DNA from 3 places in the Alsobacter sp. genome. Region 3 is predicted to be linked to each of the others. Evidence: predicted binding sites of a transcription regulator. Region 3 holds the regulator's gene; each other region holds the start of a gene.
What was found. Region 3 encodes PhoB, which activates phosphate uptake and scavenging genes when phosphate is short. Its sites were predicted from a motif close to TGTCATNNANCTGTCAT; they were not measured.
Positions count from the first base shown of each region.

Region 1 (2,200 bases), on a different contig from region 3:
CCCGGGCCGGCCGGGCGGAGCTTCCGGTGTACGGCTCTTACCCCTGTTTTCAGTTGGCCAGGTTGTCGGGGACGATCAGCGGCGTGTAGCCGAACACGCCGGCGCTGTCGGGATCGACGGTCACCCGCACGGCGTGCACCTCCTTGTCGCCCATCACCTGCAGCCGCATGACGTTCTTCATCGGCTTTCGCGACGTGTCCTTGAAGGGCGAGATGTCCAGCGAATGCACGTCGCCGGAGATCACCAGGACTGGCCTGCCGAAGGCCTTGGAGCCGCGCTCGACGGCCTTGATCGTGTTCACGAACCCGGAGGCGCGGGGAACGTCGGTTTCCGACTGTGCGATGTCCTGCGTGTCGGCCTGCCAGGCCAGCACGACGGCCTTGGCGCCCGTCTCCTTGGCCTTGGCGAAGGTATCATCGATCCAGGCGACGTTGGCGGGGTCACGGTCAAAGAACTCCGTGACGGTTTTCAGGTTGCCGGCCTCGAAATTGTTGTTGGAGCCGACCACGTGGACAGTGGCGAACATGACGCCGTTCTTTGTCCAGCGCGCATTCTCGACATAGGTGCCGAACTTGTCGGCCATCGCCTTCGACTGGCTCTCGACTGCCATCGGTGCCTTGCCCTGCGACTTGGCGGGGTCGGCAAAGAACATCGCGCGCACCCTGGCGAGGCGTTCCAGCGGGTCGAACTTGCCTGCCTTCTCCCGGTGGCAGTCCGTCCACTCATTGTCGCCGATCGTATAGACGAGCGGCTGCTCGAAGGTGCCAAACTCGTCCTTCACCTTCTGGAACGCCTCGTCGGTGCACGGCGTCGACCCGGACTTGATGTCACCGACATGGATCGAGAAGGCGGGCGCGCTTGAGTTGATGGCGCCGATCAGGCGCTCGAAGCGCTCGTAATCGCCGGGAATGGTATAGGGCATGTCTCCCAGGGCCACGAACTCGAACGTGTTCGGGCCCGCGGCGCGAGCGGAGACGACGCCGCACAGGAGGGCAGCCGCAACGGCCGTGGCAACGCGCAATGACTTCATCGTGGAAACCTCCGGAGCTGGCCAAGGCTCTGGAGTGCGTGCCGCCCATGACAGGCGGATGACGAAAGGCTGGACCCCGGGGATGCCGATGCAACGGGGCGCTGCACCCGGTGCAGTGTGCATGTGGACGTTGTCATCGGCTCGTCGCGTCGAGTTGAGAAGCGCGGCTGTCAAATTCGTGGAGAACCCCGATGAAGCTTGCCTATGCCGCCGCCCTGTCATTCCTGACGGTTCCGGCCATCGCCGCGCCGAACGTGCTGTCCTCGAAGCAGCCTTCCGCCTTCCCCGACGAGATCACGATGGTGGTCGAGATCCCTGCGGGCGGGAGCGTCAAGTACGAGACCGACACGGACACCGGCCAGCTCTTCGTCGACCGTTTCCTGTCGATGCCCATGGCTTATCCCGCCAATTACGGCTCGATCACACGCACCAAGGCTGCCGACGGCGACCCGCTCGACGTGCTCGTCTTCACGCGCCAGCCGGTGCAGCCGGGCGCGACGATGCGCGTGCGCCCGATCGGCCTCCTGAAGATGATCGACGGAGGCGACATCGACGACAAGGTGATCGCCGTCCCCGTCACCAAGCTCGATCCCACCTACGGCGCCATTGCGAAGATCGAGGATCTGCCTGCGGCCGAACAGGATCGGCTGCAGGCGTTCTTCCGTGTCTACAAGCAGCTTCCTGCTGGCAGCAAGGTGGTCGAGGTGAAGGGCTTCGACACTCCCGAGGCGGCGAAGGCGATGATCAAGGCCGCAGGCGAGCAGTTCAAGGACTGACCGGCGCATCCGGTCCGGGCGAGCCGGGAGGGAGCCAGCCTCCCGGCTCGCCACGCACAGTCAGGTTGCATGCATCAGGCCGTCTTGCCGCGCCGGGAAAGAACTGCGAAGGCAAAAGACGTGACAAGCGTGAAGGCGATGAAGATGACGCCCAGCGCGTTCAGCGCCGGCGTCAGGCCGAAGCGAAGCCGCGAGCCGATTTCGGTGACCAGCGTATACCCGCCGCCCACCGCGAAGATGGTCGTGTTGTAGTTCTCGAAGGACTGCAGGAACGCCACGACGGCAGCCGCAGCCAGGGACGGCGCGAGGTAAGGCAGCGTCACCCGGCGGAACAGCAGCCATGGCCCGGCACCGAGGCCGAGCGCCGCCTCCTCGAGGCTCGTGTCCTGCCGGG
Region 1 covers NZ_JCACDK010000017.1:247,441-249,640, forward strand. Annotated here, with positions in the region: gene AC5JCN_RS14655 (hypothetical protein) at 50-1,030, opposite strand; gene AC5JCN_RS14660 (inorganic diphosphatase) at 1,222-1,806, shown strand; gene AC5JCN_RS14665 (ABC transporter permease) at 1,881-2,200, opposite strand, start outside.
Region 1: AC5JCN_RS14660 (inorganic diphosphatase) is a predicted target of PhoB. The motif match lies at 1,078-1,094, and genes of this name have one in related genera.

Region 2 (2,200 bases), 1.3 Mb from region 3:
CAGAAACGGTCCACGGATCGAGACGAGGTCCACCGGCGACTGGTCGGCGAGGGCGACACCCGGGCGGATCCCGGCATGGACGAAAAGGAGCTCGTTGTCCCTGTGAACGTGCGGCAGGCCAGCGAGGAAGGTGACATGTGCTGGATCGACCGCCGCGCGCGCGGCCTCCCAGTTCATCTCGCGCCTCGCCAGGCCGTAGGAGCGCAGGGTCTCGACGCCGCCTTTTCGCAGCCAGCGCTGAAACGCCGGGCCGCCGCGCGCCAGGCCGTCCAGCATCGTGTCCTCGTGATTGCCGCGCAGGACGATCCATTGCTCGGATGGTTGCTCCGGGCCGGCGGAAAGCCTGGCAAGGACGCTCCTCGTCCCCGGTCCCCGGTTGACGAGATCGCCAAGGAACACGATCTGCGCCGCCCCCCCGCTGCGCGCGGCGTCGAGACGAATCGCGGCCAGCATCTCTTCGAGCAGGCCGTCACAGCCATGCACGTCGCCGACCGCGTAAAGCGGAGCGGACAGCAGCGGAGCCTGCGCATCGGGGATGTCTGCAGGTGTCGTCGTGAATGCCGCTTCGACGATGCGGCGCAATACCTGGAGCCGTGCCATGATTTCCAAGCGGATACTCGTTCGTTGGCTGATCCGAATGACGGAGATCATTGTCACAATCGCTAGTCATATTGATCGATCCCGCGTCTTCCACACCCTTTCGGCAAGGACCGTTCGGGATTTGATGGTTCCAGGGCGATGGATCGTGAAATGACACCGGACGACGGTGCACCAAGGCAAGCCGCCCGGCGGCGATTGTGCCAGACGTCTCGGTCCTGTGGCGCCGGCACGGTGCCGATGATTCGCAACGGGGAGGGCGCCGGCAAATCGGCAGCGTTTACCGCCTTCTGCTGGGTCGGGAGAAGAGTGGCACGGAGGGCTTCCTGCTCCCACCGGCCGTCATCTCTGCGCCAGACCCGGGCAGGCAGATGCGCTGGTCGAGGCTGGACCCTCTGCCGCCCGCGATGCCCGGTGCCGGCGTCGGCAAGCTGATCACCGCGCGAGCCGGCTTGTAACACCGGAGCGTGGATGGCCGGCAAAGTGTCACCGTCCCGTAATGGGCGGATCCCACACCTGCCATCGAGGTGGAGGAATCCATGGATTATTTTCGGCGTTTCAACTTCCTGTTCTCGGCCCCCTCCTTCGACCCCGACGAACTCGAGGGCCTGCGCTTCAACCAGATTGTCGAGGAGATCGAGCGATCCGGCTTCGAGGTCGTCAAGGCGCGCCGCATCGAGGATGCGGAGATTGCGGTGCAGACCGACGCGGCCATCGGCTGCATGGTCGTGGACTGGGGCAAGAAGGGCCTGGAGGGTAAGACCGCGGCGCTGATCAATCTGATGCGCCGGCGCGGTCTCGACTTTCCGATCGTCCTGCTGATCCGCCGCAAGCGCTTCGAGGATGTCCCCGTCGAGGTGCTCGATTTCATCGACGGCTATGTCTTCCTGTCGGAGGAAACGCCGGCCTTCATCGCCAAGAACCTGATCAGCCGCCTCAAGCAGTATGCAGAGACGCTGAAAACGCCGTTCTTCGGCGCTTTGGTCGACTACGCGGAAGAGGGCAACCAGCTCTGGACCTGCCCGGGGCACAATGGCGGCGTGTTCTACAGCCGCAGCCCGATCGGCCGGGTGTTCATGGAGCACCTCGGCGAGGCCGTGTTCCGCGACGACCTCGACAATTCCGTGCTCGATCTGGGCGACCTGCTGACCCACGAGGGTCCGGCGCTGAGGGCGCAGCAGGAGGCGGCGGAGATCTTCGGGGCCGAAAAGACCTATTTCGTCCTCAACGGCACCTCGACCTCCAACAAGGTCGCGCTCGGCGCATTGGTGACCGACGGCGATCTCGTGCTCTTCGACCGCAACAACCACAAGGCCGCGCACCATGGCGCCTTGATGCTGGGCGGCGGCATTCCCGTCTACCTGCCCACGACACGGAATGCATGGGGTCTCATAGGCCCCATGCGCTGGGACACCTTCGACGAAGAGAAGTTGCGCGAGCGCATCCGGGCACACCCGCTGGTCACCGATCCGGAGGCGTGGCGCAGACCGCGCCCGTTCCGCGTCGGCGTGGTGGAGCAGTGCACCTATGACGGGACGATCCATCACGCCCAGATGATCGTCGAGAAAATCGGACACCTCTGCGACTACATCGTCTTCGACGA
Region 2 covers NZ_JCACDK010000018.1:234,008-236,207, reverse strand. Annotated here, with positions in the region: gene AC5JCN_RS15980 (metallophosphoesterase family protein) at 1-600, opposite strand, end outside; gene AC5JCN_RS15975 (Orn/Lys/Arg family decarboxylase) at 1,137-2,200, shown strand, end outside.
Region 2: AC5JCN_RS15975 (Orn/Lys/Arg family decarboxylase) is a predicted target of PhoB. The motif match lies at 1,082-1,098, and genes of this name have one in related genera.

Region 3 (2,200 bases):
AGTCACCGCCCGGCACGCCCTACTGCCCCTACCACTCCCAGATCGCCTACCAGCCCTCCCTGGAGCGCCGCCGCGACCGCAAGGCCCAGGGTATGCCGCCAGTCCGCGTCGCGCACGGCTGACGCCAGACAGCGGCGCGGGTCTCCAGGCCCGCTCTTTTCCCAAGCGCCAGCCGCAACGCGCGTCTGAAGCCGCGCGGTCCGAGCCGTCGGCGCGCCGCGGAGCGCGGGTCTCCAGACCCGCTCTTTTCCCAAGCGCCAGCGCAAAGCGCGTCTGAAGACGCGCGGTCCGAGCCGTCGGTGAGCCTGGGAGGGCGGGTCTTCAGACCCGCTCTTCTCCCAAGCGCCAGCCGCAAAGCGCGTCTGAAGACGCGCGGTCCGCGCCGTCGGTGAGCCTCGGAGCGCGGGTCTCCAGACCCGCTCTTTCCCAAGCGCCAGCGCAAAGCGCGTCTGAAGACGCGCGGTCCGAGCCGTCGGTGAGCCTTGGAGCGCGGGTCTTCAGACCCGCTCTTTTCCCAAGCGTCAGCCGCAAAGCGTGTCTGGAGACGCGCGGTCCGGCTTTAGCGCCTTCCGAACGTCTCGTCGAAGGAATAACCGGACCCTCGCACGGTGCGGATCGGGTCCTTCTCGCGGGGCCGGTTGATGGCCTTGCGAAGGCGCCCGACATGCACGTCGACGGTGCGTTCGTCGATTTCCGCGTCGATGCCCCAGACGCCGTCGAGCAGCTGGGCCCGGCTGTAGACGCGGCCGGGCTTCTCCATCAGGAACTCGAGCATGCGGAACTCGGTCGGGCCGAGGTGGAGCTCGCGGCCGGACCGGCGCACGCGCTTGGTCTCGCGGTCGAGCACGATGTCGCCGGCCTCGAGCAGGCTGGCGACGCGCCCGGGCGATGACCGGCGCAGCAGGGCGCGCACGCGGGCGACCAGCTCGGGGACCGAGAAGGGCTTCACCACGTAGTCGTCGGCGCCGGTGGCCAGTCCCCGCACGCGTTCGCTCTCCTCGCCACGGGCGGTGAGCATGATGACCGGGAGGCGCTGCGTGTCGGGGCGCTGCCGCAGGCGGCGGCAGAGCTCGATCCCGGAGAGGCCGGGGAGCATCCAGTCGAGCAGGACGAGGTCGAAGTTGCGCTCACGCAGCGACACCTCGGCGTCGTCGCCGCGTGCGACGCATTCGACGCCGTACCCCTCCGCCTCGAGGTTGTAGCGCAGAAGCATGGTCAAGGGCTCTTCGTCCTCGACGATGAGGATCTGCGGCGCGGTTGCCATCTGTCACTCCGCTGGCTTCTGACGGACCTTCTTCTATGACCGGCGCGTGACGTTCTGTTGACGTGTTTAGGCGTTGCAGCTCAGGGGTTTGCTTCCTGTGCTTGTGTCACCAGAGGCAGCGTGACACGGAATGTGGCGCCTTCGCCCGGCCGGCTCTCGATCGTCAGGCGCCCGCGGTGGCGGTTGACGATATGCTTGACGATGGCCAGGCCAAGCCCGGTGCCGCCCTTTTCGCGGCTGTCGGCCGTGTCGACGCGGTAGAAGCGCTCGGTGAGGCGGGGGAGATGTTCCGGCGCGATGCCGGGCCCATAATCGCGCACGGCCAGCTGAGCCAGGCAGGCCTGTTGTTCGCCCGTCGTGCCCAGCGTGATGTCGACCCTGCCTCCGCTCTGGCCGTACTTGATCGCGTTCTCGATCAGGTTGTCGCAGACGCGCAGCAACTCGTCGCGGTCACCCGCCACGATCACCCGCCCTTGCGGCAGATCGGGGTGGACGACGACGCCGCGCTCCTCGGCCAGCGGGCGGACCGTGTCGATCATTTGCCGCACCACGCCCGACAGGTCGACCGCCGTGGAGGGGTGCCGGTGCTCGATCATCTCGATGCGCGAAAGGGAGAGCAGGTCGTCGATGAGGCGCGCCATCCGCTGGGCCTGCACCCGCATGATGCCGAGGAACCGGTCGCGCGCTGCGGGATCGTTGCGTGCCGGGCCCTGCAGGGTCTCAATGAAGCCCAGCACCGAGGCCAGGGGCGTGCGCAGCTCGTGGCTGGCATTGGCGACGAAGTCGACCCGCATCGCCTCGAGCCGGCGCTCGGGGGTCACGTCCCGCAGCACGATCATCGCCGCCGGCCGGTTGCGCTGGATCAGCGTCTGCTGCGTGATGGCGGTGACGCGCATGGCGTAGACCCGCTCCACGGGCACGCGCTCGGAATACTCG
Region 3 covers NZ_JCACDK010000018.1:1,546,319-1,548,518, forward strand. Annotated here, with positions in the region: gene AC5JCN_RS22185 (GcrA family cell cycle regulator) at 1-122, shown strand, start outside; gene phoB (phosphate regulon transcriptional regulator PhoB) at 560-1,264, opposite strand; gene AC5JCN_RS22195 (ATP-binding protein) at 1,345-2,200, opposite strand, start outside.